2 linked regions of the Pleomorphomonas sp. PLEO genome follow. The protein of the gene in region 2 interacts with the protein of the main gene of each other region in a pairwise test. Links are inferred from orthologs where the notes say so. Each region holds a gene or a part of one and is shown on either strand. Other genes may lie near its edges. The genes, in order: recA and dprA.

The links.
Region 1: the proteins of dprA (region 2) and recA interact in binary tests that used the Bacillus subtilis proteins (3 or more experiments, as listed by UniProt). The link is inferred for Pleomorphomonas sp. PLEO from one-to-one orthologs.

The regions. Positions count from the first base shown.
Region 1 is NZ_CP166625.1:2,770,424-2,773,647, reverse strand. The notes cover bases 135-3,043. They hold recA (recombinase RecA), read right to left. Parts: upstream 2,178-3,043; coding sequence 1,092-2,177; downstream 135-1,091. Other genes in these bases: AB6N07_RS12835 (PfkB family carbohydrate kinase), read left to right, coding at 2,393-3,043; AB6N07_RS12845 (RidA family protein), read right to left, coding at 616-1,011; alaS (alanine--tRNA ligase), read right to left, coding at 135-263. Outside these bases: more of alaS, read right to left, coding at 1-134; more of AB6N07_RS12835, read left to right, coding at 3,044-3,224. UniProt on the Bacillus subtilis protein: Multifunctional protein involved in homologous recombination, DNA repair and competence.
Region 2 is NZ_CP166625.1:3,000,007-3,003,293, forward strand. Bases 298-3,269 are described here. They hold dprA (DNA-processing protein DprA), read right to left. Parts: upstream 2,354-3,269; coding sequence 1,241-2,353; downstream 298-1,240. Other genes in these bases: topA (type I DNA topoisomerase), read right to left, coding at 298-1,138; plsY (glycerol-3-phosphate 1-O-acyltransferase PlsY), read right to left, coding at 2,372-2,986; AB6N07_RS13940 (dihydroorotase), read right to left, coding at 3,052-3,269. Outside these bases: more of topA, read right to left, coding at 1-297; more of AB6N07_RS13940, read right to left, coding at 3,270-3,287. UniProt on the Bacillus subtilis protein: Protein that helps load RecA onto ssDNA during transformation. Binds cooperatively to circular ssDNA, is able to bridge different segments of DNA. Favors the loading of RecA onto SsbA- or SsbB-coated ssDNA and formation of RecA-DNA filaments.

The sequences.
Region 1 (3,224 bases), 230 kb from region 2 along the record:
GTGTGGTGGCGGGCAGTGTAGCCGACATTGTCGAGGTCGTTGTGCTTGCCACCGGCGCGGACGCACTTCTGGGAAGTGGTGGCGCGGCTATAAGAACGCTTCTCGAGGCCGGTGAAGACGTTCTTGAACTGCACCATGCCGGCATTGGTGAACATCAGCGTTGGATCGTTGCGCGGTACCAGCGGACTCGACGACACCACCTCGTGACCGTTCTTGCCAAAATAGTCGACGAAGGTCTTTCTGATCTCGTTCACACCACTCATGACGATTCGCCTGCCTACGCTGAGACGGCACCGCTCGCATCACCGCGCGGCCGGTCCGCCCGAACCCCATTTCCCGCGAGCCGCTCGCACGCTCCCGCAACCCAGAACCTTGCGTCGAGCGATCGAGGAAACGGCACCGGCCGGCGAGGTTCGTCTCGACAATCCGGATGGCGCCTCGGAAGGCAGCCCCCCGGAGGGAAGGACGCGCAGGCCAGACCGGTTCCGACACGATCGGTTCCATGCAAGGCAAAGCGTTATTTAGCCGCCGGCCATGCGCCTGTCCAGCGGCGGAGGCCGACTCGCGATGGCGGTATTTCGGCGCGATAGGCCCGCCTTTGCCATAAAGGCCGCATTAGCCCTTCGGCGCCTCGCGCGCAGCCCAGGCGTCGATCTCAACCTTGAGCGTGGGCAGGCCCAGTGCCGACACGTAAAGAAGCGTCGTGCAAGGCCGATGATCACCGAAGAATGCCCCAAACACCTGCCGGCGGCGGTCGGGATCAACATCGCCAACCAGATATGTCGTCAGTTTGACGATATCGCCAACGGACATGCCGGCTGCATCGAGATTGCGGCGGACATTGTCGAGCGCCACCTCGATCTGCTCCACCGGGTCGGTCGGCAAGCTACCGTCAGGCCGCAAGCCGATCTGCCCGGACAACACGAGCCAACGGGCTCCGGCAGGCACCTCGATCTGATGGCTATAAGCAGCGACCGGCGCATGCACGCCGGCCGGATTGCGAAACTGCATCTATCTCTCCCTCGGTCGACCGCGTACCAGCCGACCACCGCCTCTCACCCAAACGGGACGAGAGGCCTTGGACCCAGCCCTCACTCAGCCTCGGGCGGCGTTCCGTCAGCGTCATCCTCGGGGTCGCCCTTCAGGATGGAGTCGGCGATGACGCCGGCGTTCTGCCGGATAGCCGCCTCGATCTCATTGGCGAGCGCCTCGTTGTCGCGCAGGAACTGCTTGGAATTTTCGCGACCCTGGCCGAGACGCTGGCTGTTGTAGGAGAACCAGGCGCCTGACTTCTCGACGATTCCAGCCTTGACGCCAAGATCGATCAACTCGCCCACCTTGGACACGCCCTCGCCGTAGAGAATATCGAATTCCACTTCGCGGAACGGCGGCGCCAGCTTGTTCTTGACCACTTTGACGCGGGTCTGATTGCCGACGATCTCCTCACGATTCTTGAGCGCGCCGATGCGGCGAATGTCGAGACGAATCGAGGCATAGAACTTCAAGGCATTGCCGCCGGTCGTCGTCTCCGGGCTACCAAACATCACGCCGATCTTCATGCGGATCTGGTTGATGAAGATCACCATGGTCTTGGATTTTGAGACCGACGCGGTGAGCTTCCGGAGCGCCTGGCTCATCAGTCGAGCCTGCAGGCCCGGCAGCTGATCACCCATTTCGCCTTCGAGTTCGGCACGCGGCGTCAGCGCTGCCACGGAGTCGATCACCAGCACGTCGATGGCACCGGAGCGCACCAACGTATCGGTGATCTCAAGCGCCTGCTCGCCGGTATCCGGCTGCGAGATCAGGAGCTCGTCGAGGTTGACGCCGAGCTTGCGGGCATACACCGGGTCGAGCGCGTGCTCGGCGTCGATGAAGGCGCAAACGCCACCACGCTTCTGCGCTTCGGCCACTGTATGCAATGCCAGCGTCGTCTTGCCCGACGACTCCGGGCCATAGATCTCGACGACGCGCCCCTTCGGCAAGCCGCCGATGCCAAGCGCGATGTCGAGTCCGAGCGAGCCGGTCGGTATCGTCTCGATTTCCACCACCTGCCCCTTGCCGAGGCGCATGATGGAGCCCTTACCGAAGGCCCGTTCGATCTGCGACAGGGCGGCGTCAAGCGCCTTGGTCTTGTCCATGGAGGTTCCTTCCACGAGGCGAAGTGAATTCTGCGACACTGGGTTCGCTCCTTATTTCACGGCCGTTCCCGGATTTCAAACTCACCGTAAATGTACACGATTTGTTCCCGTGAGCAAGCGGCATATATGTCCTTGACAGGAAAAAGCAAGTCTGGTTTCGTTCCCGACGTGTTCCGGCAGGGTTAAAACGTCGGAAAGCCGGGAGAAAAGCTCTGGACGCGGGGAATCGAAACAAGGGCTTTCTGCCACTTTTGGTGGTCGGCGGCTGTCATCAGGATGTGCTTGGCCGGGCCGGCAATGCTTATGAGCCAGCGACCTCATGTCCGGGGATTGTGACGTATCGCCCCGGTGGCGTGGCGCGCAATGTCGTCGTGCTGCTCGGGCGAGCCGGAGCGCCTTGCCGCTTCGTCTCGGTGGTCGGCGAAGACGCGGCCGGCCGAGACCTCATGGCCGAACTTGCCACGGCCGGCATCGATACATCGGCAATGGTGGTGGACGCCAACGGCCGGACCGGCACCTACCTTGCCATTCACGACGAGGCCGGCGAACTCGTCTCGGCCATCTCCGACCTCGGCCTCTATGACGACTTCGTGCTACCGGTAGCCGCGCTCGACGTCGGCAAGCACCGGTTGGTCTTCGCCGATGCCAATCTCGCGCCGGCCGAACTTCGCCGGCTCGCCGACACCCATGGCGACAGGCTGGTGCTGGATGCCATTTCGCGCGCCAAAGCGCCGCGCCTGCGCCCCCTTGTCGGCTCTGGCGCGCTGTTCATCTGCAACCTCCCGTCGGCGGAGCTGTTGGTCGGCCAGCCGATCGGCCGACCGGTCGAGGCGGCGGAATGGCTGGCAAAGGCCGGCGCCCGACGGGCGGTGATCACCGGCGGTTCGAAGCCGCTAGCCGTCCTTGATAACGGCCACGTCTGCGAACTGAAGCCCCAGCCGACCCAAGTGGTCGACGTCACTGGGGTCGGCGATGCGCAGACCGCCGGTATCCTGTTGGCATTGTCGGCAGGCGCCTCGCTCGTTGCCGCCGTTGAGGTGGGCATGGCGGCGGCCCGCGCCGCGCTCGCCACCGCGGGTGCGCTGC
Region 2 (3,287 bases):
GCTCGTAGAGACGCGCTTCATCGGCTTCGAGATAGCGGGCTACCGTATTCGGCAGGCGGGACAGTTCGGTCGGGCGGATGGCCTCGTGCGCTTCCTGGGCGTTTTTGGCCTTGGCGGAATAAACGCGGGGCTTTTCCGGCAGGTAGCGCTCGCCATACTCCTGGACGATCACCCGGCGAGCGGCATTGATCGCCTCCGGTGCAATCTGCACGCCGTCGGTACGCATATAGGTGATCAGGCCGACCGTTTCGCCGCCGATGTCGGCGCCCTCATAGAGGCGCTGGGCCACCTGCATGGTGCGCTGAGCCGAGAAGCCAAGCTTGCGCGAGGCCTCCTGCTGCAACGTCGAGGTCGTGAAGGGCGCAAAGGGATGGCGCTTCTGCGGCTTCTGCTCGGCGTCGGTCACCGCCAGGGTGGCGCTGTTCAGAAACGCGCGGATCTCGTTGGCGGTCACGCCGTCGGAAATGTCGAGGCGGCCAATTTTCTTGCCCTGCCATTCGGAAAGTCGGGCTTCGAACTCGTCGCCGGTCGGATTGGCCAGCCGAGCGATAATCGACCAGTATTCCTGCGGCTTGAAGATCTCGATCTCGTTTTCGCGGTCGCAGACGAGGCGCAGCGCCACCGACTGCACGCGGCCGGCCGAACGGGCGCCGGGCAGCTTGCGCCAGAGAACGGGCGACAGTGTGAACCCGACGAGATAGTCGAGCGCGCGACGGGCCAGATAGGCCTCCACCAGCGGCTGATCGACATCGCGCGGCTTGGCCATGGCGTCGAGCACGGCCTGCTTGGTGATGGCGTTGAAGACGACGCGCTGAATGGTCTTGCCCTTGAGCGCGCCGCGCTTGGCGCCGAGCACCTCGAGCACATGCCAGGAAATCGCCTCACCCTCGCGATCAGGGTCGGTGGCGAGGATGAGCTTGTCGGCATCCTTCAGCGCGGCGGCGATGTCGGACATGCGCTTGCCGGATTTGCCGTCGACTTCCCAAATCATGGCGAAATCGTCGTCGGGAAGAACCGAACCATCCTTTGCCGGCAGGTCGCGGATATGGCCATAAGATGCCAGCACCGTGTAATCGCGGCCGAGGTATTTGTTGATGGTTTTCGCCTTGGCAGGCGACTCCACGATCACAAGGTTCATTCAGGTGCGCCGGACAATTTTAAGATTAAGGCTCAGCCCTCTTTAAGAGCGACCTCCGGATTAAGCAAGGGTCGACCCCTGCGTGCGCGGGCGCGTTGGCCGTCATCGTAAAAGCGAGACGAGCTGGTTTCCGTGCCGTTCGATGCGCCCGGCGAGATCCAGCTCAAGTAGAATCACCGACACGACCGACGACGTCAGCCCGGTGTGGGAGATGATGTCATCGACCGCCACCGGCGTCGGGCCGAGCGCCTCGATCACCGCATCACGGCTTTGCGGGCCGATGGAGTCGACGATCGCACCGTCACCGTCTTCGCGGAGTTCCAGGAAGGATGGGGCGTCATTTTCCAGCATCGGTCGGAGCACGGCGATGACGTCGTCGGCGGAACAGGTCAGCGTCGCGCCATCGCGGATCAGCCGATTTGTTCCCTCGGCGCGGGGATCGAGCGGCGATCCGGGCACGGCGAACACTTCGCGGCCTTGGTCGAGCGCGTAGCGGGCGGTATGGAGCGTGCCGGACCGAGCGGCAGCCTCGACCACCACCACGCCGAGACTCATGCCGGAAACGATGCGGTTGCGGCGCGGAAAATCTTTGGCGCGCGGCACCCACCCGAAAGGCATCTCGGTAAGGACGGCGCCACCCCGATTGATAATCTCCTCCATCAGCGGGCCATGTTCTTCCGGATAAATATGATCGATGCCTCCGGCGATCACAGCCACGGTCCCGGTGTCGAGGGCTGCTCGGTGGGCGGCACCGTCGATGCCACGGGCGAGGCCTGAGACCACGACGAAGCCGGCCTCGCCAAGGCCGCGACCGATGCGTTCAGCCATCTTGTGGCCGACCAGCGACGCATTTCGCGAACCGACGATGGCCGCCGCCGGCCGGCCAAACAGGTGTTTGGAGCCGCCACGCACCGTGACGACTGGCGGCGGCGCGGCGATCTGGCGCAGATACGCTGGATAGAGGGGCTCGGAGATCGCGACGATTCGGGCGCCGTGGGCGAGGGTTCGTTCGATCTCGCGCTCCGCCTCGGCCACTGACGGGATTGAAATGGTCTTGGCCGATCCGCCGCGCCGGGCGAGTGCCGGCAAGGCGTCGAGCGCCGCTTCGGCGGAGCCAAAATGGTTGATCAGGCTGCGAAAGGTGGCGGGCCCGACGTTTTCCGAGCGAATGAGACGCAGCCAGGAGATGCGTTGGTCGTCCGAAAGCTCAACCATGCACAATGCCCGTTCCGGTCATCCCTTGCGCCCGATCTTGCCTTCGGTGCCCGCCAGGAGGCGCCGAATGTTGGCATTGTGCTTTGCCCAGACGATGACGGTCAGCAGGACAAACACGGCCGCCAGCAGGTTGTTGCCAAGCGCCCACAGAGCAAGCGGCACAATCACGGTGGCGACGAGAGCGGCGAGGGACGAGTAGCGGCTGAAATAGGCGACGGCGATCCAGACGCCGGCGAAAATGAGCACTGCCGGCCAGAACAGACCGAGCAGCACGCCGATGTAGGTGGCGACGCCCTTGCCGCCCTTGAAGCCGAGCCAGATCGGGAAGAGATGACCGAGGAAAGCGGCCACGCCGGCGACAACGTTCGCCTCCGGCACCTCTGGCATCGCAAACCGGACAAGCAGAACGGCCGCAGTGCCCTTGAGGAGGTCGAGGAGCAGCGTCGCGGCAGCGAGCTTCTTGTTGCCGGTGCGGAGAACGTTGGTTGCCCCGATGTTACCTGAGCCGATGGCGCGCACATCGCCGAGGCCGGCCGCCCGCGTCAAAAGCAAGCCAAAGGGGATGGAACCGAGGCCGTAGCCGACAAGCGCGGCAACGACATAGGCGACCCAGGGAGCGACGGACTCGAACATGATGCCCTCGGCAATCTTGGATGGGGGTAACCGATTACGGGTTGTATGTCACTCTGCACGGAACTTCAGCGTTCGAACACCGGGGAGCCGCCAACGTAGGTGCGACGGACTCGGCCGGTGAAACGGGCGCCGTCATAGGGCGTGTTCTTCGCCTTGGAGAAAATGTCCTTGGCATTGAGCACCCACGGCTCGTCCGGATCGAACACGACGACGTCCGCCGGCGCACCTTTTTTCAGAGTGCCGGCATCAAGGCCGGCGATTTTGGCCGGCCGGGTCGACATCACCTCGATCAGCCGAGGGA